2 regions of the Xanthomonas sp. NCPPB 901 genome follow, and region 1 is predicted to be linked to the other one. Evidence: predicted binding sites of a transcription regulator. Region 1 holds the regulator's gene; the other holds the start of a gene.

What was found. The regulator FliA, encoded in region 1, starts transcription of late flagellar genes. The targets are predictions, from matches to a motif close to TAAAGTTTNNCNNNCNNNGGCCGATAA.
Region 2: AC1PME_RS12770 (methyl-accepting chemotaxis protein) is a predicted target of FliA. The motif match lies at 2,475-2,501, and genes of this name have one in related genera.

Annotation. Positions count from the first base shown of each region.
Region 1 covers NZ_CM161511.1:2,603,343-2,615,028, forward strand. Annotated here, with positions in the region: gene AC1PME_RS10915 (ligand-binding sensor domain-containing diguanylate cyclase) at 1-636, shown strand, start outside; gene flhB (flagellar biosynthesis protein FlhB) at 745-1,875, shown strand; gene flhA (flagellar biosynthesis protein FlhA) at 1,893-3,953, shown strand; gene flhF (flagellar biosynthesis GTPase FlhF) at 4,124-5,761, shown strand; gene AC1PME_RS10935 (MinD/ParA family ATP-binding protein) at 5,748-6,632, shown strand; gene AC1PME_RS10940 (RNA polymerase sigma factor FliA) at 6,629-7,378, shown strand; gene cheY (chemotaxis response regulator CheY) at 7,398-7,790, shown strand; gene AC1PME_RS10950 (protein phosphatase CheZ) at 7,791-8,399, shown strand; gene AC1PME_RS10955 (chemotaxis protein CheA) at 8,667-10,415, shown strand; gene AC1PME_RS10960 (flagellar motor protein) at 10,951-11,686, shown strand, end outside.
Region 2 covers NZ_CM161511.1:3,030,246-3,041,931, reverse strand. Annotated here, with positions in the region: gene AC1PME_RS12770 (methyl-accepting chemotaxis protein) at 219-2,366, opposite strand; gene AC1PME_RS12765 (helix-turn-helix transcriptional regulator) at 2,863-3,864, shown strand; gene AC1PME_RS12760 (TonB-dependent receptor) at 4,004-6,106, shown strand; gene AC1PME_RS12755 (PepSY-associated TM helix domain-containing protein) at 6,106-7,281, shown strand; gene AC1PME_RS12750 (hypothetical protein) at 7,278-7,475, shown strand; gene AC1PME_RS12745 (DUF6796 family protein) at 7,472-8,242, shown strand; gene AC1PME_RS12740 (inositol monophosphatase family protein) at 8,243-9,070, opposite strand; gene AC1PME_RS12735 (RNA methyltransferase) at 9,189-9,947, shown strand; gene AC1PME_RS12730 (phosphate/phosphite/phosphonate ABC transporter substrate-binding protein) at 10,099-11,016, shown strand; gene AC1PME_RS12725 (putative bifunctional diguanylate cyclase/phosphodiesterase) at 11,013-11,686, shown strand, end outside.

The DNA.
Region 1 (11,686 bases):
GGCCTGGCGGTGGCGCTGCTGCATTGGCGCGAACGTCGCCTGTACCAGCGCCAGCGCGAACTGGCCGATCTGGTGGCGCGGCGCACCGAGGAACTGGAGCACGACAAGCGCGAACTGGAGATCGCCCGCGCCGCACTGGCGGTGAAGGCCTCGCACGACGCCCTCACCGGCCTGCTCAACCGCGCCGGCATCCTCGAGGCGCTGGCGGCGCAGATGCGCCGCTGCGGGGCGGACCAGATCCCGCTGGCGGTGGCGATGATCGACCTGGACCACTTCAAGCGGATCAACGACGAACACGGCCATCTGGTCGGCGATGCGGTGCTGATCGAGGTGGCGCGGCGCCTGAATGCCAACCTGCGCGACGCCGACCTGGTCGGCCGCTACGGCGGCGAGGAGCTGCTGGCGGTGCTGCCGGGGTTGCCGCCGAGCTGCGGCGATCGGCTGCAGGCCCTGCGCGCCACCATCGCCGGCCAGCCGCTGCGCATCGGCGAGCGGCAGCTGGCGATCACCGCCTCGATCGGCGTGGCCTGGTACCAGCCCGGCGAGCCGCTGCAGCACCTGCTGGCGCGGGCCGACGCGGCGCTGTACCAGGCCAAGCACCTGGGCCGCGACCGGGTGGAGCTGCAGCCGGCCTAGCCGCCGCCGCGGTCGGAGGCGCCCCCCGGCAGCGCCGGGGCAAGCGCGGCACGGACCGGCACGGTCCTTGCAGCGCGTAGGGTCGATCCTGGCCGAGCGCATCCCCCGATGTCCGAGAGCGAAGAAGGCGCAGAGCGCACAGAACAGCCCACAGACAAACGCCTGCGCGAAGCCCGCGAACAGGGCAATGTCCCGCATTCGCGCGAGCTGGCGACAGCCGCGGTGTTCAGCGCCGGCGTCTTCGCCCTGATGGGCCTGTCCACCTCGCTGACCGCCGGCGCCGTGGCCTGGCTGAAGCAGGCGCTGCGCCCGGACCTGTCGATGCGCCAGCATCCGGAGGCCATGTTCGGCCATTTCGGCGACCTGCTGCTGAACCTGCTCTGGGTGGTGCTGCCGCTGGTCGGCATCTGCCTGGCGGCCAGCTTTGCCGCACCGGTGCTGATGGGCACCCTGCGCTTCTCCGGCCAGGCGCTGATCCCCAAGTTCGACCGTCTCAATCCGATGGCCGGGCTGAGCAGGATGTACGGTGCCGAGGCCCTGGCCGAACTGCTGAAGTCGATCCTGCGCATGGGCTTCGTCGGCGGCGCCGCGGTGCTGTGCCTGTGGGGGAGCGTCGACTTCCTGCGCGGCTTGCTGCTGCAGCCGCTGGAGCAGGCGATCGGCCACGGCCTGGGCTTCACCCTGCGGCTGCTGCTGTACACCGCCGGCGCGCTGGCGCTGCTGGCCGCGATCGACGCGCCCTATCAGAAGTGGAATTACATCCGCAAGTTGAAGATGACCCGGGAGGAAGTGCGCCGGGAAATGAAGGAAAGCGACGGCAGCCCCGAGGTCAAGGGCCGCATCCGCCAGATGCAGATGCAGATGTCGCAGCGGCGGATGATGGAAGCGGTGCCCAAGGCCGACGTGGTGGTGGTCAACCCCACCCACTACGCGGTGGCGCTGAAGTACGAGAGCGGGCGCATGCGCGCGCCCACCGTGGTCGCCAAGGGCGTGGACGAGATCGCCTTCCGCATCCGCGAGGTCGGCGAGCAGCACCGGGTGGCGGTGATCTCGGCGCCGCCTTTGGCACGCGCCTTGTATAGGGAAGGCCAACTCGGCAAGGAAATTCCCGTGAGACTGTATTCGGCGGTGGCGCAGGTCCTCTCGTACGTCTACCAGCTGCGCGCCTGGCGCAGCGGGCCGATGCCGCCGTTGCCGCCGCTGGAGGTGGATGAATTCGCCCCGGGGAGCCAGCCATGAGCCAGCCGGCCGCGCAGATGAACACGCGCAAAGTGATGGACATGATCAAGCACGGGCTGGGCGCCCCGGTGATCGTGCTGCTGATGCTGGCGATGGTGGTGGTGCCGCTGGCCGCCCCGGTGCTGGACGCTCTGTTCACCTTCAACATCGCCATCTCGCTGATGGTGCTGCTGGCGGTGGTGTACGTGAAGCGGCCGCTGGAGTTCAGCATCTTCCCGATCGTGCTGCTGATGACCACGATGCTGCGCCTGGCGCTGAACGTGGCCTCCACCCGCGTGATCCTGATCAACGGCCAGGACGGCCACGGCGCCGCCGGCAAGGTCATCGAGGCCTTCGGCGAATTCGTGATCGGCGGCAACTACGCGGTCGGCATCGTCGTGTTCGCGATCCTGACCATCATCAACTTCGTGGTCATCACCAAGGGCGCCGGGCGCGTGTCGGAAGTGACCGCGCGCTTCATCCTCGACGCCATGCCCGGCAAGCAGATGGCGATCGACGCCGACCTCAACGCCGGCCTGCTGACCCGCGAGGAAGCCAAGGCCCGCCGCGAGGAAGTGCGCGAGGAAGCGGACTTCTACGGCTCGATGGACGGCGCCAGCAAGTTCATCCGCGGCGACGCCATCGCCGGCATCCTGATCCTGTTCATCAACCTGATCGGCGGCATGGCGGTCGGCGTGCTACAACACGGCATGCCGTTCGCTCAGGCGGCCTCCACCTACACCCTGCTGTCGATCGGCGACGGCCTGGTCGCGCAGTTGCCGGCGCTGCTGGTGTCCTCGGCGGTGGCGATGCTGGTCACCCGCGCCTCGCGCTCGCAGGACATGGGCGCCTCGATGATGGGCCAGGTGTTCGGCCAGCATAAGGCGCTGGCGGTGGCCGCGGCGATCATGGGCCTGGTCGGCCTGATCCCGGGCATGCCCAACGTCGCTTTCTTGACGCTGGCGCTGATCCTGGGCCTACTGGCCTGGAAGATGTGGAAGCGCAGCCTGCAGCCGCCGCCGGCCGCCGCCGAAGCGGCGCCACAGGCCGCAGCCGCGGCCCAGGCCAACGCCGAACTGGGCTGGGACGAACTGCGCCCGATCGACCCGCTGGGCCTGGAAGTCGGCTACCGGCTGATCCCGCTGGTGGACAAGGCCCAGGGCGGCGAGCTGATGGCGCGGATCAAGGGCGTGCGCCGCAAGCTGACCCAGGACATCGGCTTCCTGGTGCCGCCGGTGCATATCCGCGACAACCTGGAACTGCCGGCCAACGCCTACCGCCTGCTGGTGCACGGAGTCCCCGTGGCCACCGCCGACATCCATCCGGACCGCGAACTGGCGCTGGACCCGGGCGGCGCCCTCGGCAAGATCGACGGCATTCCCGGCAAGGACCCGGCATTCGGCCTGGACGCGATCTGGATCCAGCCGCACCTGCGCGCCCAGGCCGAGACCATGGGCTACACCGTGGTCGACCCGGCCACGGTGATCGCCACCCACCTCTCGCACCTGATCCGCGAGCACGCCCCGGAACTGCTCGGCCACGAGGAAGTGCAGCAGCTGCTGGCCACCCTGGCCAAGAGCGCCCCCAAGCTGGTCGAGGACCTCACCCCCAAGGCGCTGCCGCTGTCGGTGGTGGTGCGCGTGCTGCAGAACCTGCTGATCGAGAAGATCCCGGTGCGGCAGCTGCGCAAGATCGTCGAAGCCCTGGTCGAACACGCCCCGCAGAGTCAGGAACCCGGCGCGCTCACCGCCGCGGTGCGCAACGCCCTGGGCCGTTTCATCGTCCAGGAGATCGCCGGCATGGCCCCGGAACTGCCGGTGTTCACCCTGGCCCCGCAATTGGAACGTGTCTTGCAAGACTCCACCCAGGGCAACGGCGCGGCGCTGGAACCCGGACTGGCCGAACGCTTGCACCAAAGTCTGGCGGACTGCGTGAGCAAGCAGGAAGCGCGCAACGAACCGGCCGTGGTGCTGGTGCCGGCGCAGGTCCGCGCCGCCCTCGCCCGCCTGGTCCGCCACAGCGTCCCCGCGCTGTCGGTCCTGTCCTACAGCGAAGTGCCGGAAGACAAGCGGCTGAAGCTGGTGGGCACGATCAGTTGAGATGACGGGAATCGGGAACAGGGAATGGGGAATCGTCCCCCTGTCCCGGAAGCGGAGAGAGCAATGAACACGATCACCACAACCCAGACACGGCACCGCGGCCCGCCACGTATCGGCACCGGCAGCGCGTCCATTCCCCATTCCCCGTTCTCCATTCCCGGCTTCCACCCATGAAGATCAAACGCTTTGTCGCCCCCGACATGCGCACCGCCTTCCGGATGGTGCGCGACGAGCACGGGCCGGATGCGGTGATCCTGTCCAACCGGCGCACCGACGAGGGCATCGAGATCGTCGCCGCCAGCAACTACGACGAAGCCCTGGTGCAGCGGGCGCTGGATGCGGTGCGCCCGGACGAGGCGCCGCGCGCCGCCGCGGCGGCGCAGGCCCCGGCCGCGGCCGCCCCGCGTGCCGCACGCGGCGACAGCGCCGCGGCCAGCCCGGCGATGGCGATGATGGCCGCGATCAGCGAACGCCGCGGCAATGCCGCGCCCGCCGCCGCCGCACGGCCGCTGACCCAGCCGGCGGCGCTGGCCGCCTCGGCCATGCCGGGCGCGGCCGCCCCGGCCGCCGCCGCGCGCCAGCCCGCGCCGGCCAAGGCTGCGGCTGCGGCTGCGGCTGCGGCTGCAGCTGCGGCGGTGGCGCCAGCGCCGGCCCGTGCCGAGTTCAGCATTCCCGAGGACGTGTTCCGCAACGCCCCGATCAGCGTACCCCTGCCCAGCCCGTTCGCCGCCACCCCGGCGCCGGCCGCCGAGGCCGCGCCGGCCTGGCGCGACGACGTCGCCGCGGTGGCGCTGACCCCGGTAAGCGCCCCGGCCGCGCCGATCGCGCCGGCGCCGGCCGCTGCCGGAATCCCGGCGGCCGCGGCACTGGCGGCGGTGCCGACCTTCCCCGCCCCGCAGAACGACGAACAATTGACGCAGCTGCGCGACGAACTGGCGCTGATGCGGCAGATGATCGAGCGCGAGATGAACCGCCTCACCGACGAGCGCCTGCGCGGCTCGCCGGTCCGCGCCCAGGCGCTGGAGCTGATGGACGACTACGGCTTCGACAGCGGCATCATCCGCGACGTGGTCATGCAGATCCCCGCCGACCTGGAGCTGCACCGCGGCCGCGGACTGATGCTGGGCCTGCTGTCCAAGCGCCTGCCGATCGCCGCGCTGGACCCGCTCGAGGAAGGCGGCGTGATCGCCCTGATCGGCCCGACCGGCGCCGGCAAGACCACTACCATCGCCAAGCTGGCCTCGCGCTTCCTGGAGCGCCATGCCGCCCGCGACGTGGCCCTGGTCACCACCGACACCATCCGCGTCGGCGGCCGCGAACAGTTGCACAGCTACGGCCGCCAGCTCGGCATCGCCGTGCACGAGGCCGACAGCGACGCCGCGCTGCAGCTGCTGCTGGAGCGCCTGGCCGACTACAAGCTGGTCCTGATCGACACCGCCGGCATGGGCCAGCGCGACCGCGCCCTGGCCGCGCAGCTGCACTGGCTGCGCGCCTCGCGGGTGGTCCGGTCCTTGCTGGTCCTCCCCGCCAACGCCCATTTCTCCGACCTGGACGAGGTGGTGCGCCGGTTCGCTGGCGCCGACCCGCAGGGGGTCATCCTGACCAAGCTGGACGAGACCGGGCGGTTCGGCAGTGCCTTGTCGGTGGTCGTGGACCACCGCCTCCCCATCACCTGGGTGACCGATGGACAGCGTGTGCCGGACGACCTGCACCGCGCCAACGCCGCCAGCCTGGTATTGCGCCTTGAAGATTTGCGGCGCGCTGCCGATAAGCCCTGTACTCCGGAGCAGACCCATGCCGTCGCGTGACTACGTCAATCTGACCAATGCCTTTCCCCTGTCGGCGACGCGCAACGAACCGCTGGGTCCGGTGCGGACCATCGCCGTGACCGGCGGCAAGGGCGGCGTGGGCAAGACCAACATCTCGGTCAACCTGTCCATGGCGCTGGCCGACATGGGCAAGCGCACCCTGCTGCTGGACGCCGACCTCGGCCTGGCCAACGTCGACGTGCTGCTGGGGCTGACCCCCAAGTTCACCGTGGCCGACCTGGTCGCCGGGCGCTGCACCCTGGAAGAGGTGCTGATCGACCTGCCCAACGGGCTGATGGTGGTGCCCGCCGCCTCCGGCCGCCGCTACATGGCCGAGCTGCCGCCGGCCCAGCACGTGGGCCTGGTCAACGTGTTCTCCGAGCTGCAGCGCGAGCTGGACGTGATGATCGTCGACACCGCCGCCGGCATCACCGACAGCGTGCTGACCTTCTGCCAGGCCGCGCAGGACGCGGTGGTGGTGGTCTGCGACGAGCCGGCCTCGATCACCGACGCCTACGCCCTGATCAAGGTCCTCTCGCGCGAGCGCGGCGTGGACCGGGTGCAGATCGTCGCCAACATGGTCCGCGACCTCAACGAAGGCCGCCTGCTGTACGACAAGCTCAGCCGGGTCTGCGAGAAGTTCCTCGGCGACGTGTCGCTGAACTACCTGGGCTGCGTGCCGCAGGACGACTGGCTGCGCCTGTCGGTGCAGCGCCAGCAGCCGGTGGTCAAGGCCTACCCGTCCAGCCCGTCGGCGCAGGCGATCGCCGAGATCGCCCGGCGCACCGCGCGCTGGCAGGCGCCGACCGCCCCGCGCGGCAACGTCGAGTTCTTCGTCGAACGCATCATCCAGCGCGGGGTGGCCGCATGAACGCCGCCGCCCACTACCGCGCCGTCCAGCGCAACAGCGCCAACGACTACATCGCCCAGCACTCGGACCTGGTCCGGCGCATCGCCCACCACCTGGCGGCGCGGCTGCCGGCCAGCGTCGAGATCGACGACCTGATCCAGGCCGGCATGATCGGCCTGATCGAGGCCTCGCGCAGCTACGACGCCGAACAGGGCGCCTCGTTCGAGACCTACGCCTCGATCCGCATCCGCGGCGCCATGATCGACGAGATCCGCCGCGGCGACTGGGTGCCGCGCTCGGTGCACCGCCGCGCCCGCGACGCCGCCTCGGCGATCCGCAAGATCGAACAGAGCACCGGCCGCGCCGCCGCCGCCAACGAAGTGGCCGCGGCGATGGACATGCCGCTTCCCGAATACCTGCGTTTGATGGAAGATGCCGCCCGCGGCCAGGTGCTGAGCCTGGAGTCGCGCATCGAGGACCATGGCGAACTGGATACCATCGCCAAGGGCGGACCCAATCCGCAGCAGATGCTCGAGCGCAGCGAATTCGGCCGCGAGCTGGGCAAGGCCATCGCGCAGTTGCCCGAACGCGAGCAGTTGGTGCTGTCGCTGTACTACGAGCAGGAATTGAACCTCAAGGAAATCGGCGCGGTGCTCGGGGTCAGCGAGTCGCGCGTGTGTCAGATCCATGGCCAGGCCACGGTACGGTTGCGCGGACGCCTGAAGGCGTTCGAGGTCGCCGATGCCGGTCTGGAAGACGAAGAATAGGAACCCTTAGGAGTCAGTGGTGAACAAGAACATGCGGATTTTGATCGTGGACGATTTCTCGACGATGCGACGCATCGTCAAGAATCTGCTCGGCGATCTGGGCTTCACCAACACCGCCGAGGCCGAAGACGGCAACAGCGCCCTGGTCGCGCTGCGCTCGGCGCCGTTCGAGTTCGTGGTCACCGACTGGAACATGCCGGGCATGACCGGCATCGACCTGCTGCGCAACATCCGCGCCGACGACAAGCTCAAGCACCTGCCGGTGCTGATGGTCACCGCCGAGGCCAAGCGCGAGCAGATCATCGAGGCCGCCCAGTGCGGCGTGAACGGCTACATCATCAAGCCGTTCACCGCGCAGACGCTGCAGGAGAAGCTGGGCAAGATCTTCGAACGCCTGGGAGCGACCGCCTAAATGGAAGCTACCGCCGAACGCACCGCCCTGATCGAACGCCTGCAAGGCGCGCTCGACGCGCTGGAAAACGGCGACGAGGCCGGCTGGCGCAGGGAGATCGACACCCTCGCCGCCTGGCGCACACGGCCGATGATGCAGGGCCTGAGCCGGCTTGCGCGCGATCTGGGGCAGGCGCTCGGCGAACTGCCGGTGGTGCCCAGCGAGGCCGGCGAACTGGACGATGCCTGCTCGCGCCTGGACCACGTGGTGGAGATGACCGAACAGGCCAGCCACCGCACCCTGGACCTGGCCGAGGAATGCCGTGCGCTGGCCGACCAGCTGGCCGCCGGCGGCCTCAGCGGCGACCAGGGCGAGATCCTCGACAAGATCCGCCACAACCTCACCGAAATGGCCCTGGCGCAGAGCTTCCAGGACCTGACCGGGCAGATCATCCGCCGCGTCGCCGGCATCGTGCGCCGCGTGCACGAGGGCTTCGGCGCGCTGGGTCTGCCGCCGAAGGAAGAACGCAAGGCCGACGGCACCCTGGCCGGCCCGGTCCTGCCCGGCCTGGATCGCCACGGCGTGTCGCAGCACGACGCCGACGACCTGCTGTCCGGACTGGGACTCTAGAGCGTGCCCGGGCGATTGGACTAGGCCACGCCGCACTCGGGTGCGCGCACGGCGAGAAAGAACGAGGGAATTTATGTCAACAGACGACCGCATGATGACGCAGGATCGCACGCACCCAAGCGCGGCCCTTCGGGTTGCCGTGTCCGCTCCCCAGGCGGCCGCGCACGGCTTGAACAGGCGGTCGGCCTGTCGCGGCGCCGCGCGCAGCCACCTGGCAACCGGACACGCCAACGTGGCCGATTGCAACCGCGCGGGCAGGCTCTAGCCATGAGCGCCGTACCCGACGACATCGCTGCCGACTTCATCATCGAGGCCCAGGAGATCCTGGACCGGCTCGGCGAGCAGTTGGTGTCGCTGGAGCAGGCGCCCGAGGACAGCGGCCAGCTCAACGCCGTGTTCCGCGGCTTCCACACGCTCAAGGGCGGCGCCGGCTTCCTGGCGATCACCGCCATGGTCGAGCTGTGCCACGCCGCGGAGGAAACCCTGGGCATGGCCCGTGCCGGCCAGGCCACCCTGCAGGCGCAGCACTTCGACGCCGCCCAGCAGTCGCTGGACTACCTGCAGTCGATGCTCGACGCGTTCGGCAACGGCCAGGAGCCGCCGCGCGCGCCGGCGGAACTGATCGCGCAGTTCGACGCGCACGGCACCGCCGCGCCGGCCCCGGCCAAGAGCGCCGCGCCGGCGCCGGCAGCAGCCCCGGCCACCGCCGCCGCGGGCGATGCGGACCTGATCAGCGACGACGAATTCGAGGCGCTGCTGGACCAGTTGCACGGCGATGCGCCGCCGGCGGCCACGCCGCAGGCGCTGCAGCCTGCGCCACGCGCGCCCAGCGCCGCGCCCAAGGCCGCGGCCGCCCCGGCCAAGGCCGCCGAGCCCGAGCAGACCGTGCGCGTGGACACCAAGCGCCTGGACGCGATCGTCAACCTGATCGGCGAACTGGTGCTCTCGCGCAACCGCCTCAAGACCCTGCGCGTGCGCCTGCGCGACGAGGAACTCGACCGTGCGGTCAGCAGCCTGGACATCGCCACCGCGCGCCTGCAGTCGGCGGTCATGCGCACGCGCATGCAGCCGGTCGGCAAGGTGTTCTCGCGCTTCCCCAAGGTGGCGCGCGACGTCGCCCGCTCGCTCAACAAGGAAGTGGAACTGGAACTGGTCGGCGCCGACACCGAACTGGACCGCAACCTGGTCGAAGCGCTGGCCGATCCGCTGGTGCACCTGGTGCGCAACGCGATCGACCACGGCATCGAGGCCCCGGCGCTGCGCGAGGCCACCGGCAAGCCGCGCGGCGGCCACGTGCGCCTGTCGGCGCAGCAGGAAGGCGACTACGTCAGCATCGAAGTGCAGGACGACGGCGCCGGCATCGACCCGGAACGGCTGCGCGCCAAGGCGCGCGAGAAGGGCCTGATCGACCCCGAGGCCGCCGCCCGCCTGAGCACCGAGGAATGCCTGCACCTGGTGTTCCTGCCCGGCTTCTCGACCAAGTCCGAAGTCACCGACATCTCCGGCCGCGGCGTCGGCATGGACGTGGTGCAGTCGCGCATCCGCGAACTCAGCGGGCAGATCCAGATCCAGTCGGAGCTGGGCCGCGGCAGCCGCTTCCTGATCCGCGTGCCGCTGACCCTGGCGATCCTGCCGACCCTGCTGGTACAGGCCGGCGACACCGTCTATGCGCTGCCGCTGGCGCGCGTGGTGGAAGTGCTGCATGCGCCGCGCCGCTCGCTGGGCTGGTTCGACGGCCGCGCCGTGCTCGACCGGCAGTCGCACACCCTGCCGCTGGTGGACCTGCGCCAGTGGCTCAACATCGACGCCCCGCAACTGCCGCTGCTCACCGTGGTGGTGCTGCAGGCCGGCGAATCGCGCATGGGCCTGGTCGTGGACCAGGTCCGCGGCCGCGAGGAAGTGGTGATCAAGCCGCTGCCGCGCTCGCTGCGCGGCCTGCCCGGCTACGCCGGCGCCACCCTGATCGGCGACGGCCGTCTGGCGTTGATTTTGGATGTGGATGGCTTGAAGGCCTGAGAGCCGGGAGTGGGGAATGGGGATTGGGGAATCGTAAGAGCAGGGTTCCTTGCGCCTTCTTGTCTTCTGCGGTGAAACCGGGAATGGGGAATGGGGATTCGGGAATCGCAAAAGCGGCCCCGTGCGCCTCGTTTTTCCCTGTGGGAGCGGCTTCGGCCGCGACGCGGTGAGGCTGGGATTCGGGAATGGGGATTCGGGAAGCGCAACAGCGGTTCCCCGCTGCTATCCCTTCCTTGTGGGAGCGACTTCAGTCGCGACGCGGTAAAGCCGGGCGTGGGGAATCTGCATTGGCGAAAGCGAATGCCCCTGGCCTCCTGTCTCTCGCCGACGCATGTCGCAGTGCGCGCCGGCGACACGCCGAGGTCCGCGCGTCGCGGCTGAAGCCGCTCCCACAACAGCCGACCCCAGATTTCCGTGCGGCTTGCCTTTGCGAATCCCCACTCCCGATTCCCCAATCCCGGCTGCAGCGAATCCCGAATCCCCACTCCCGGCCCCCTACCATCAAGTCCCAAGCCCCGTTGCCGATACCTCTTGCATGGACAAGCTCAGTCTCATTGGCCTGCTGTTGGCGATTCTGTCGCTGATCGGCGGCAGCATCCTCAAGGGCGCCGGCATGTCGGCGCTGTGGTCGCCGGCTGCGTTCGTGATCGTGATCGTCGGCACCGTGGCCGCGATCCTGGTGCATACCCCGCCGGCGGTGTTCCGCCGTGCGTTCCAGATCGCCAAGTGGATCCTGTGGCCGCCGCCGAGCGATCGCCAGGCGCTGCTCAAGCAGATCGTGGAATGGAGCAATATCGCCCGCCGCCAGGGCCTGCTCGGCCTGGAGAACCAGGTGCCGCAGCAGCAGGATCCGTTCGTGCGCAAGGGCCTGCAGATGCTGGTGGACGGCGTGGAACCGGAGGCCATCCGGCACATGCTGGAGATCGACCTGGAAGGCCAGGAACATTGCGACCTGGCCGCGGCCAAGGTGTTCGAGGGCATGGGCATCTACGCGCCCACCCTTGGCATCATCGGCGCGGTGCTGGGCCTGATCGCGGTGATGAAGAACCTGGCCGACCCGAGCAAGCTCGGCCACGGCATCGCCGCCGCCTTCACCGCCACCATCTACGGCATCGCCTCGGCCAACCTGCTGTTCCTGCCGATGGCCGCCAAGCTCAAGAGCGTGATCAAGCGCGGCTGCGGCGAGCGCGAAATGGTCATCGAAGGGTTGATCGCCATTGCCCAGGGCGAGAACCCGCGCAACATCGAATCGAAACTGGCCGGATTCTTGC
Region 2 (11,686 bases), 430 kb from region 1:
TTTTCTTTGTGCGGATGCGGGGTCTTCCGGCGCGGGCGGGGCGACATCCGCTTTGCGGCAGGAGCGGCTTCAGCCGCGACGCGTTACCGATAGCGCGTCGCGGTTGAAGCCGCTCCTGCCGCGCGTTGGCCGGCCTGCAGCGCCTTCCGGCGTCGCGAGCTGGGTCGTCGATGACGGCCCGCTCCTGCGCGGCGTCCGTGCCGCGCGGGGTGTAACGCCTAGGCCGCGTTGGCGGTGGCGCGGGCGACCAGTTGCGCCACCACCGGGTAGGTCTCGCTGCGTACCTGGAACTGGCCGACGATCTCCACCAACTCGCCGGCCTGCTGTTCCATCGCGCGTGCCGCGGCGGTGGCTTCCTCGACCAGCGCGGCGTTCTGCTGGGTGGTCTGGTCCATCTGGGTGACGGTCTGGTTGACCTGTTCGATGCCGGCCGACTGCTCCTGCGAGGCGGCGGCGATCTCGCCCATGATGTCGGTCACGCGCTGCACCGAGGCCACGATGTCCTGCATTGTCGTGCCGGCCTGCGCGACCAGGGCCGAGCCCGCACTCACCCGCTCGACCGAGTCGTCGATCAGCGTCTTGATCTCCTTGGCGGCGCTGGCCGAACGCTGGGCGAGGGCGCGCACTTCGCTGGCGACCACCGCGAAGCCGCGACCCTGTTCGCCGGCGCGGGCGGCTTCGACCGCGGCATTGAGCGCCAGGATGTTGGTCTGGAAGGCGATGCCGTCGATCACGCCGATGATGTCGGCGATCTTCTTGGAGGCGGCCTCGATGCCGTCCATGGTGGTCACCACCTGGCCGACCACCGTGCCGCCCTGCGAGGCCACCGACGCGGCGCCGGCCGCCAGCTGGTTGGCCTGGCGCGCATGCTCGGTGTTCTGCTTCACCGTGGCGGTCAGTTCTTCCATCGAGGCCGCGGTTTCCTCCAGGCTGGCGGCCTGCTGCTCGGTGCGGCGCGACAGGTCGTCGTTGCCGCTGGCGATCTCGCCTGCGGCGGTGTCGATGCTGGCCGCGGCCTGCTGGATGCGGCTGACCATGTCGGTCAGCTGCGCGACGGTGGCGTTGGCGTCGTCGCGCATCTGCGCGAACACGCCGTGGAAGTCGCCCTGCATGGTGTGGGTCAGGTCGCCGGCGGCGATCGCGCGCAACAACTGCGACAGCGCCGCCAAGTTGGTCTCGGTGCCGGTCATCATGGTGTTGAGGTTGGCGACCATGCCGCGGAAGGCGTGGCGGAAGCGTTGCTCCTCGCCGCGGCGGGAGAAGTCGCCCTGCGCGGCGGCGCGCACCAGCAGGTCGATCTCGTGGTTGATCGCGCCGAGGTTGCGCTTCACCTTGGCCATGGTCTCGGTCAGGATCGCCATCTCGCCCGGGAACTGCTCCAGGTCGCGGCTGAGGTCGCCTTCGGCGTACTCGCCCATCAGCGCGATCACCCGCTGGTTGACCGCGATATGGCTGTGCACCAACGCGTTGGTGTCGCGCACCATGCGTCCGTAGTCGCCCGGGAAACGCGCCTCGTCCATGCGGAAGCTGATCTGGCCGGCGGCATGCTGCCGGGCCATCTCGGTCTGCGCCTGGATCACCGTGCGCAGTTCTTCCTGCATCTGCCGCATGTCGTTGAGCAGCGATGGCGTCTGCGTGCGCAGGCGCACGTCCTGCGACAGGTCGCCGCTGGCGATGCGGCGCACCACATCGGCGGCGTAGGCCGGTTCGCCGCCGAGCTGGCGCATCAGGCTGTTGCGCACCAGCAGGCCGAGCAGGATCGCGGCGACGATGCCGATCAGCATGCCGCCCAGGCTGGTCCACTCGCCGGACTGCGCACGCGCCTCGCTCTCGGCCTTGCGCACCTGCAGCAGCGCGCGTTCGGCGTCCTCGTACTGGCCGATGGTGGCGCGCAGCCCGTCCATCTGCTGCTTGCCGACGGTCTGGAACGCGTCCAGCTGGGCGTCGTCGCTGTCGGCGGCGGTGACGCGCATGTGCTCCACCGCCTTGCGCTTGGTCGCCATGAATTGCGTGTAGTCCTGCATCAGGGTCTGCAGGCGCGCTTGCTGCGCCGCGTTGTCCGCGGTCAGCTGCTTGGACTCCTGCCACTGCGCGCGGAACTCGCGTTCGCCCAGTTCGAACGGTGCCAGGTAGGCCGGGTCGCGGGTCAGCGCGAAGCCGCGCGCGCCGCTCTCGATGTTGAGCAGGCTCACCAGCATGCGGTCGCCGAGGGTGATGACCTTGTAGGTGTGCGCGTCCAGCGCCGCGGCGCTGGTGAACTTGCGGAAGCCGATCAGGCTGGTGATGCCGACCAGCAATAACATGGCGATCACGCCGCAGAAGCCGATTGCCAGGCGCTTGGTGACGGTGAGATGATGAAAAGACACGCGGGATCTCCTGAAGATGCGAGAGAGCGGCGCAACCGGCGTCGTTGCCGCAGGGCCTGCAACGCGAACACGGTTGAGCGGGGGACCTCGGGCAAGATGCCCGCACCTGTATCGGCCGCGTTCCGGGGATCTTGAGGGCGGTTATTGGCTGCGCGCGTGGCGGGCGTAGCGCACAGGCCATGGCCCCGCGCGTAGGGGCCTGGCGTCGCCGTGTTCTACTGAAACGCCGATCAAGCATGAGTGAAGCGCGCGGCGTGCAGGACGTGAGCATGGTGTGAGCGCGCGGCTGGCGGCGCGTCGTGGCGCTGTCGTGTCTGTTGGCCGCTTGCCAGGCGCGCCGGCGCATGTCGCCTACGTTCGCATCTGCTGTCCGGTCGACGCTCGCATGCGTCCAGCGCCGTGCCGAGCCGTCGCGCGACCGGCACAGTTGTGGAATGGAGGCTGCTGCGTATCATTCGCGGCAAACGCGCGATAGCCCCGGGTGCGAGCGACGGCGATGGCAATGGAACTGTGGGACACGCAAGAGCGCTTCACCGCCGAGCGCCTGCTGCAGCGTGCCGCCGACCTCGCGGTGGCGCTGACCCCGATCGACATGTCCGCACGGCGGTTGCGCACTGCGCTGTTCTCCGGGCGCCTGCTCATGTGCGAGGTGCAGCCCGGGCTGATCGTCACCGCCAGCGACGTCCTGTACTTCAAGGGCGACACGGTGCAGTTGCAGGCCGATCCTGCGCTGAGCTGCAGCATCCTGCTCGGCGGCGAAGCGGAGCGGATGCGGATCGATCGGCACGCCGAGGTCTGCAAGCGCCTGGAGCACGCGGTGCTGATCGGCCACGCCCACCGCGTGCGCGTGGAGCGGCCGGAAATCGTACGCGCGCACCGCAGCCGCGATGCCGGCTTCATGCTCAAGCCGGCGTTCTTCGATCGTTTCGGGACGCAGTTGGCCGACGACGGCCTGGCGGGGCTGCGTGCGTTCGCCGAAAGCGACTACCGGACGGCGACGCTGGCGCGTTCGCCGCGCCTGCTCGGCATCGCCAGGCAGATCCTGGACTGCCCGTACAGCGGCCACCTGGGCCGCCTGTTCCTGGAGGGCAGCGCGCTCGCCCTGGTGGCGGAGGTGGCCGCCTTGCTGGCGCAGGAGCATTTGCAGGTGCCGCGGATGGGCAAACGCCGCTACGACCAGGTAATGCTGGCGCGGGCCATCCTCGACGCGCGCGTGGCCGCGCCGCCATCCACGCTGGCCCTGGCCCGGCTCGTGGGGGTCAACGTGACCACACTGCAGGCCAGCTTCAAGCAGGTGCACGGCGTCACCCTCTTCGGCTACGTCCGCGAGCAGCGGCTGCTGATGGCGCGTTGCCTGCTGCAGGAGTGCGACGTCGCCGCTGCCGAGATCGGCCGCCGGGTCGGGTTTTCCAGCCCAGCGGCATTCGCCACCGCCTACCGACGCCGCTTCGGCCATCCGCCGACGGCCGCAAGGCGCGGCACGCGCGCGCCCGGCTGAGCGCAGGGAGGCAGAAATTGCGTGGCGCGCAAGCGCGGTTGCGCCGCGCGAAAGCGCCTGCCACCGCCGCGGCGTTAGCCTAGCGGGAGTCGCCAGCGCCCCTCGTCGCGAGCCAGTCCCCGTCCCGATGAGGTCTTCCATGCTGCCCGCTGCATGCGCGCGCCGTTCCCGGTCCTGTCTCCCCGCGCTGCAACCGCTGCCGCTCGCCTGTGCGGCGATCGCCGGCCTGGCCTGCTTCGGCGCTGCCGCGCAGACGGAGCCGCAGGTGCCGGCGACGCTGCCACGCATCGTGGTGACCGCCGAGAAGCAGGAGCGGGCGCAGCGCGACACCGCCACCAGCGCCGACGTGCTGAGCGAACGGGAGCTGCGCCGGCGCGGCATCGTCAGCAGCCGCGACGCGTTCGCCGACGCGGTCAATGTCGTCTATCTCGGCCACGACAACGCGGCGCCGGCCATCCGCGGCATCGACGGCGCCGGCGCCGCGGTCGGCGTGGATGCCTACTTCGCCGGTTCGCGGCCGCGCCTGGGCATCACCGTGGACGGGCGGCCGCTGAGCTTCAACGAGATCGTCTTCGGCAGCAGCAGCCTGTGGGACGTGCAGCAGACCGAACTGCTGCGCGGCCCGCAGAGCCTGCTGCAGGGCCGCAACGCCATCGCTGGCACCCTGGCGATCAAGACCCGCGATCCGGTCTTCGCGCCCGAAGGCGCGGCGCTGTTCTCCGCCGGCGGTCACGCGCATTACCAGGGCGCGCTGTCGTTCAACGCGCCGCTGGTGGTCGACGAACTGGCCTTGCGCGTGGCCGCCGATGTGCAGCACCACGACAGTTTCTTGTCCTACAGCGGCTACCCGGGCGTGCGTCGCCCCGGGCGCTTCGAAACGCACAACGTCCGCGCCAAGCTGCTGTACACGCCGAAGGCGCTTCCCGGCGTGCGCGAGCTGGTCACCCTGCAGCACACCGATGCGACCGCACCGCAATCGGAGACCACGCAGTTCCCGTACACCTCCCGTGTCGCCAGCACGCCGCAGATGCCGGTGTTCCGGACGCGCGCGAATGCCGTGCTGTCCGACACCCAGTGGCCGCTCGGCGAGCGGCTCACGCTGCGCGGCCTGGCCACCGCGACCGACCTGCACGTCGAGCGCGACGCGTTACCGCGTTCGGGCATCGCCGATCTGGATGCCAAGCAGTACACGTTCGAACCGAATCTTGCGCTGGACCGCGGCGGCTCGGCGTTCAGCGGGCTGCTCGGCCTGTATCTGTTCCGCTCGCGGCAGGACGAGACCATCGACTACCCGTTCGACGAGCGCTTCCACGACCGCGTCGACACCGAGGCGCTCTACGCGCAGGGCACCCTGGCGCTGAGCGAGCGGGTGGACCTGACCGTGGGCGCGCGCTACGAACGCGAGCGCCACCGCCGCGATGGCGGCGACGCCGCCCGCTACATCGCCCTCGACCTCGACACGACCTGGCGCACCTTCCTGCCCAAGCTCGACCTGGCCTGGCATCCGAGCGGCGCATGGACGCTCGGCCTGCTCGCCCAGCGCGGCTACAACGCCGGCGGCGGTGGCGTGACCCTGGGCTACCCGCAGGCGACGATCTACAGCTACGCTCCGGAATACGTGCGCGACCACGAGCTGTACGTGCGCGGCGACCTGGCCGGCGGCAGGCTGCAGGTGAACGGCAATCTCTTTTACGGCGAGTACCGCGGGCTGCAACTGCCGTTCCTGACCAGCACCCAGCCCTACTACCAGTTCGTGATCCGCAACGCGCGGCGCGCCTACAACGCCGGTGCCGAACTGGGCCTGCGCTGGTTGCCCAGTGCGCGCGTCGATGTGCATGCCAGCCTCGGCCTGCTGCGCACGCGCATTACCGACGATGCCGGCTGGGGCACCCAGGGCAATGCCTTCGCCAATGCGCCGCGGGTCACCGGCAGCCTCGGGGCCAGTTGGCACGGTGTCTCCGGCCTGGACCTGAACCTCGACCTGCACCACAGCGGTTCCTACCATTCCGACGTGCAGAACACCCCGCTGGCGCGGATCCATCCGTACTGGCTGGGCCGCGCCAGCGCTGGCTACCACCTGGGCAACGTCTACCTGTTCGCCGGCGTCGACAACCTGTTCGATCATCGCGATCCGCTGATGATCTACGTGTTCGCCAGCGCCGGCGCGTACTCGGCCTACAACACCGGCACCATGCCCGAACCGCGCACCTGGTACGCCGGGCTGCGCGTGGATTTCCGCTGATGCGCGAGGGACCTGCGGCCGCGGTCGGCGCCACGCCCTGGTATCGGCTCAACCTGTGGCTGCACCGCTGGTGCGGCCTGGTGGCGACGCTGCCGTTTCTGGTGCTGTGCCTGAGCGGCACGGTGCTGATCTTCCACGAGGAGATCGACGCGGCGCTGGGCACGGTGCCCGCTGCGCAGGACGCCGGGCGGGCGCCGCCGCTGCCGCTGGCACGTTCGGTGGCGAACGTGCGCGCGGCGTTTCCCGGCGAGCGCGTGCTCAGCATCGGGCTCGACCCGCAAGCGCATCCCGGCGTGGCGATGCTGGTGACCGCGCCGCAGGACGAACGCGGCTTCGAGCACTACCGGATGCGCTACACCCGCCTGGGCGACGCGCAGCCGGTGGCCGACGCGGCGACGCGGCCCAGCGCGACGCTGACCGGCTTCCTGCTGGAGCTGCACGCACACTGGTTCCTGGGGCTGCCCGGCGAGCTGCTGGGCGCGCTGATCGCGCTGCTGGTGCTGATCGCGCTGCTGTCGGGCGTGGTGGTGTACTGGCCGCACGTGAAGAAGGTCGCGTTCGGCCTGTTGCGACGCGGGCGCGGACCGCGGCTGCGGCAACTGGACCTGCACAACACCATCGGCGCCGTGGTGCTGGGCTGGGCGCTGACGGTCAGCCTGACCGGGGTCCTGCTCGGTTTCGGCACGCTGGCGCAGAGCCTGTGGCAGCGGACCGAACTGGTCGCGCTGCAACGCCAGCACGCCGGTCCGGCGGTCGACCGGCTGCAGCCGCCGGTGGACGTCGACCGCGCTCAGGCGGCGGCGTTGGCGGCAATGCCGCGCGGCTGGCACGTGATCTCGATCGTGTTCCCACAGACCGATTTTTCCACCGACCGCCACTACACCGTGCTGGTCGCGGGGCAGGGACTGGACCAGCGGCTGTTCCGGGTGGTGCTGGTGGACGCGGCCAGCGGCCAGGTCGCGGCCGCGGTGGAGCTGCCGGGCTATTTGAAGGCGATCGCGCTGGCGCAGCCGCTGCATTTCGGCGATTACGGCGGCCTGCCGCTGAAACTGCTGTGGACGCTGTGCGCCTGGTTAACGCTGTTCGTCACCGCCAACGGCGCCTGGCTGTGGTGGGACCGGCGGCACCGGCATCGGCGGGCAGCGGCGGCGCGCCAGCGCGGGGACCGGCGATGACCGGCGCGCGGGCGATCGCGTTGCTGTTGATGCTGGCGCTGGCCGCGATGGGCGGCCTGGTCGGCATGCTGCTGGCCGAGGGCGGCCTGGACCGGGTCTGCCTGGCGCTGGCCGTCGCGCCGCTGCTGGTCGGCGCCGGCTGCTGGTGGCGTTGGCGCCGATCCGCGCGCGCGGCGGGGAGGAAGCAGCCGTGAGCGCCGCGGCGCGCACCTGCGATCGGGTGCAGTGGGCGGGCTGGGCCGGCGTGCTGGGCGCGTTGTGCTGGATCGCCGGCGATGTGCTGATCGTCGGCCAGGTCGTGGCGCGGGCGCAGGTGCCGCTGCTGTTCCAGCACTACGCGGCGCAGATCGACGTGGAGATGGCCGAGCGCCTGGTCGCGGTGCCGCATTGGCGCTTGCTCGCCGGCGCATTGCTGCCGGTGTTCGCGCTGCCCTTGTACCTGCTCGGCAACTGGCATCTGTGGCGCGGGCTGCGCCCGGCCGGGCGCGGCTGGGCACTGCCGGCGACGCTGCTCCTGTTCCTCGGCTATGCCTGGTCGCCGCTGGCGCATGCGGCGTTCTACTTCGTCGGTGCGGTGTATCAGGCGCTGCCGGCGACCGATGCGGCCGCGCACCCGCCGCTGCTGGCCTTGGCGGCGGCGTTCCGCCGGGCGTTGCTGATCGTCTATGTGCCGTCGGTGGCCTGCTCGGCGTTGGGCCTGCTGGCGTTCTCCGCTGCCGTGGCCAGCGGACGCAGCGCCTATCCGCGCTGGTTCGCGCTGAGCGGCAATCCGCTGCTGCTCGGCGCGCTCGCCATCGGCGGCCCGCAATGGCTGCATGGGCCGCTCGCCGACGCCCTGAGCGGTGCCGGCTTCAATACGCTGCAATTGCTGCTGTACCTGCAGTCGGTGTGGCTGCTGCGCCGGCGCCGCGCGCGCGGCCGCGCCGGCGTGGCGCCAGCGCGCCGGATGCCGGCCCGCTGATCAGAACTTCGCGTCGAACTCCCCGGCGTAGCCGGTGTTGACGATCAGCTTCTGCAGCGCGTCGCCGACCTTGAGGTTGCCGGCCACCACCTGGAACTGCGGCGGGCCGCGGTCGTCGATGCGGCCGAGGGTGCCGCCCTTGAAATCGGTGACGCGGCCGCCGGCCTCGCGCACCAGCAGCACGCCGGCGGCGATGTCCCAGGCCTTCACGCCGGCTTCGAAGAAGGCGTCGCTGCGGCCGCAGGCGACATAGGCCAGGTCCAGCGCGGCCGAGCCGGTGCGGCGAATGTCCTCGGCCTGCACCAGCAGCGCGTCCACGCACTTGAGCTGGGGGCTGGCGCGCTTGCGCTCGCGCGGGGCGAAGCCGGTGTGGACCATGGCGCCATTGAGTTCCTTGCGCTCGCTGACGCGGATGCGGCGATCGTTGAGCACCGCGCCGTTGCCGCGGCTGGCGGTGAACAGTTCGTTGCGCAGCGGGTCGAAGATCACCGCGTCGACCGGCTCGCCGTTCTCGACCAGGGCGATCGACACGCAGTAGTGCGGGAAGCCGCGCAGGTAGTTGCTGGTGCCGTCGAGCGGATCGATCACCCACATGTAGCGGCCGCCGCCCTGCACGCCGCTTTCCTCGCCCATCACGCCGTACTCGGGGTAGGCGCGGCGCAGCTCCTTGACGATCACCTTCTCGGCATCGGCATCGACTTCGCTGGCGTAGTCCATGCGGTCCTTCTGCACCACGTTCAGCGCCTCCAGGCGGTTGATGTGGCGCAACAGGACGTTGCCGGCGAGGCGGGCGGCCTTGACCATGACGGTGACGGCGGGTTTTTGCATGGCAACGGCTCCCGGGAAGGCGGAGGTGGGTCTGAAGGGGGAAAAGAGCAATCCGGCGCCAAGGCCGGCCGCGCAGTTTACCATCTACGCCCCCGTTCGCTTCGCCTGCCGTGCCGCCATGACCGATTCCTTCCGTATCCGCTTCGTCCTCGTCGGGACCCAGCACCCTGGCAACATCGGTGCGGCGGCGCGCGCGATGAAGACCATGGGGCTGTCGCGGCTGGTGCTGGTGGCGCCGGAATGCGAGGTGGACACCGAGGCCTACCGGCGTTCGGCCGGGGCCGAGGACCTGCTGCAGCAGGCGCCGGTGCTGCCGGCGCTGGCCGATGCGGTGGCCGATTGCCGGCTGGTGCTGGGCTGCACCGCGCGCAGCCGCCGCGTGTCGCTGGAGGAGCTGCTGCCGGCCGATGCCGCGCAGCGCCTGACCGCCACCAGCGCCGAACCGGCGGAAGTGGCGCTGGTGTTCGGCCGCGAGCGCACCGGCCTGACCAACGAGGAACTGCAGCTGTGCCACGCGGCCGTGCACATTCCTTCCGATCCGGCGTTCAGCTCGCTCAACCTGGCCGCGGCGGTGCAGGTGCTGGCCTACGAACTGCGCCTGGCGCAGCTGCGCGCCGGCGCCCCTGCGCCCGCGCCGGCACCGGGCTTCCGCGAGGCGCCGGCCAGCCACGCGCAGGTGGAAGGGCTGTTCGGGCAATTGGCCGAGACCCTGGACGACATCGACTTCCACAAGGGGCGCGCCCCGGATTCGGCGATGCGCAAGCTGCGCCGGCTGTTCCTGCGCACCGAGCTGACCGAGCAGGAAGTGCGCCTGCTGCGCGGCGTGCTGTCCGACGCGCAGCGCATGGCGCGGCTGGCCGGACAGGCCGGAAACTGAGGCCAGGCCAGGCGCGAAGATGCGCATCGCGGCACGCGCGGCCAGACGCGGGCCCGGGGCGGATTCGCGGCGCGGCAGGCGTCATTCTGTGACGCTGTCACCGGCATGCGCTTTCGGCTAGGCTTTGCAAGGGCTACTTGGGGATCGTGGTTTGTCCAGTTCGCGTTGGCGGGTGGTCGTGGTGTGGCTGGCGCTGGCGATCTGCTGGCCCGTGTCCGTGCACGCGCGGCCCTCGGTCCTGGTGCTTGGGCGCATCAGCGACGATCCCAAGGCCCATTACGAGCAACTCAAGCCGCTGCTGGACTACGTGGTGCCGCGCATGCGCGAGGTCGGCATCACCTCCGGGCAGATCCTGATGGCCCGCGACAGCCAGCAGATGAGCAGCTACCTGCGCCGTGGTCGGGTCGACTGGGTCACCGAGACCGCCGCCACCGCGATGGCGCTGGAACAGCGCGGCGGCGCCAAGCCGCTGCTGCTGACCGAGCGCAACGGGGTGCGCGAGTACCACACCGTGTTCTTCGTGCGCCGCGACGCGCCGGTGCATGACCTCTCCGACCTGCAGGGGCGCACCCTGGCGCTGCAGAGCCAGCAGTCCACCAGCGCCTACATGGTGCCGATGATGACCTTGTTCGAGCATGGCCTGCACCCGGAGATCCTGCTCTCGACCAAGGACCAGCCCTCGGCGGAGACCGTCGGCTACGTGTTCGCGCGCTCGGAACTCAACATCGCCGCCTTCGTGCACAAGCACCTGGTGGATGCCGGGGCGTTCAGCAATCTCGACTGGGACGACGACCGCCGCCTTCCGCCGGCGTTCCGCCGCGACTTCCGGGTGATCTACCGCAGCGAGCCGTATCCGCGCGCGGTGGAGATGGTCCGCAGCGACCTGCCCACGGAGGTGGAGATGCGCCTGCGCGAGGTGTTGCTGCACGCCGCCGACGATCCGCAGGGACGTGCGGCGCTGCATCAGTTCTTCGGCACCTCCGGGTTCTACCCGATCGATCCCGCGTCGCAAAAACGCCTGGACACCCTGCGCGCCGGCGTGGCGCGGGTGAGGCTCGAAGTGGAATGAAGACGATGCGTTTCGGGTTGCAGGCCAGGTTCCTGCTGGCCATGGGTGTGGCTGCGTTGTTGGTGATGGCGATCCTGGCCCTGCTGCTGGAGCGTCAGGCGGCCATGCAGCGCGAGGTGCGCACGCTCAGCGGCAATGTCATCCACGGCCTGTTCGACAGCAGCATGCGCACCCGCGGCGAGTCGCTGGCGCGGCAGCTGGCCGATTCGCTGGCCAACCCGGTGTACTACTCCGACCTGGACGCGATCGGCACGCAGGTGCGTGGCGCGCTGGGCTATGTCGCGGTGGCCTACGTGCTGGTCTACGACGCCGACGGGCGGCTGATCCACGACGGTAGCGAGGATCTGGTCGGCTACGGCCAGCGCATGCGCGGGCCGATGGCCGACGCCGCGATCCGCGCCAAGGGCCTGCTGGCGCAGGAGTCGCCGGATTTCCTCGACGTGTCGATGCCGATCATGATCGGCGACCAGCGCGTGGGCGGGGTGCGGGTGGGCATGTCCTGGGCGCGCGCGCAGGAGTACGAGCGCAAGGCCGGGCAGAACCTGGACCAGCGCCTGGGCGCGCTGGGCAAGCGCCATCTCGGCTGGTTGCTGCTGTTGCTGGCCGCCCTCGGCCTGACCGCGGCGATGGTGACGGTCTACGTGCAGCGCACGCTGGTGGCGCCGTTGCG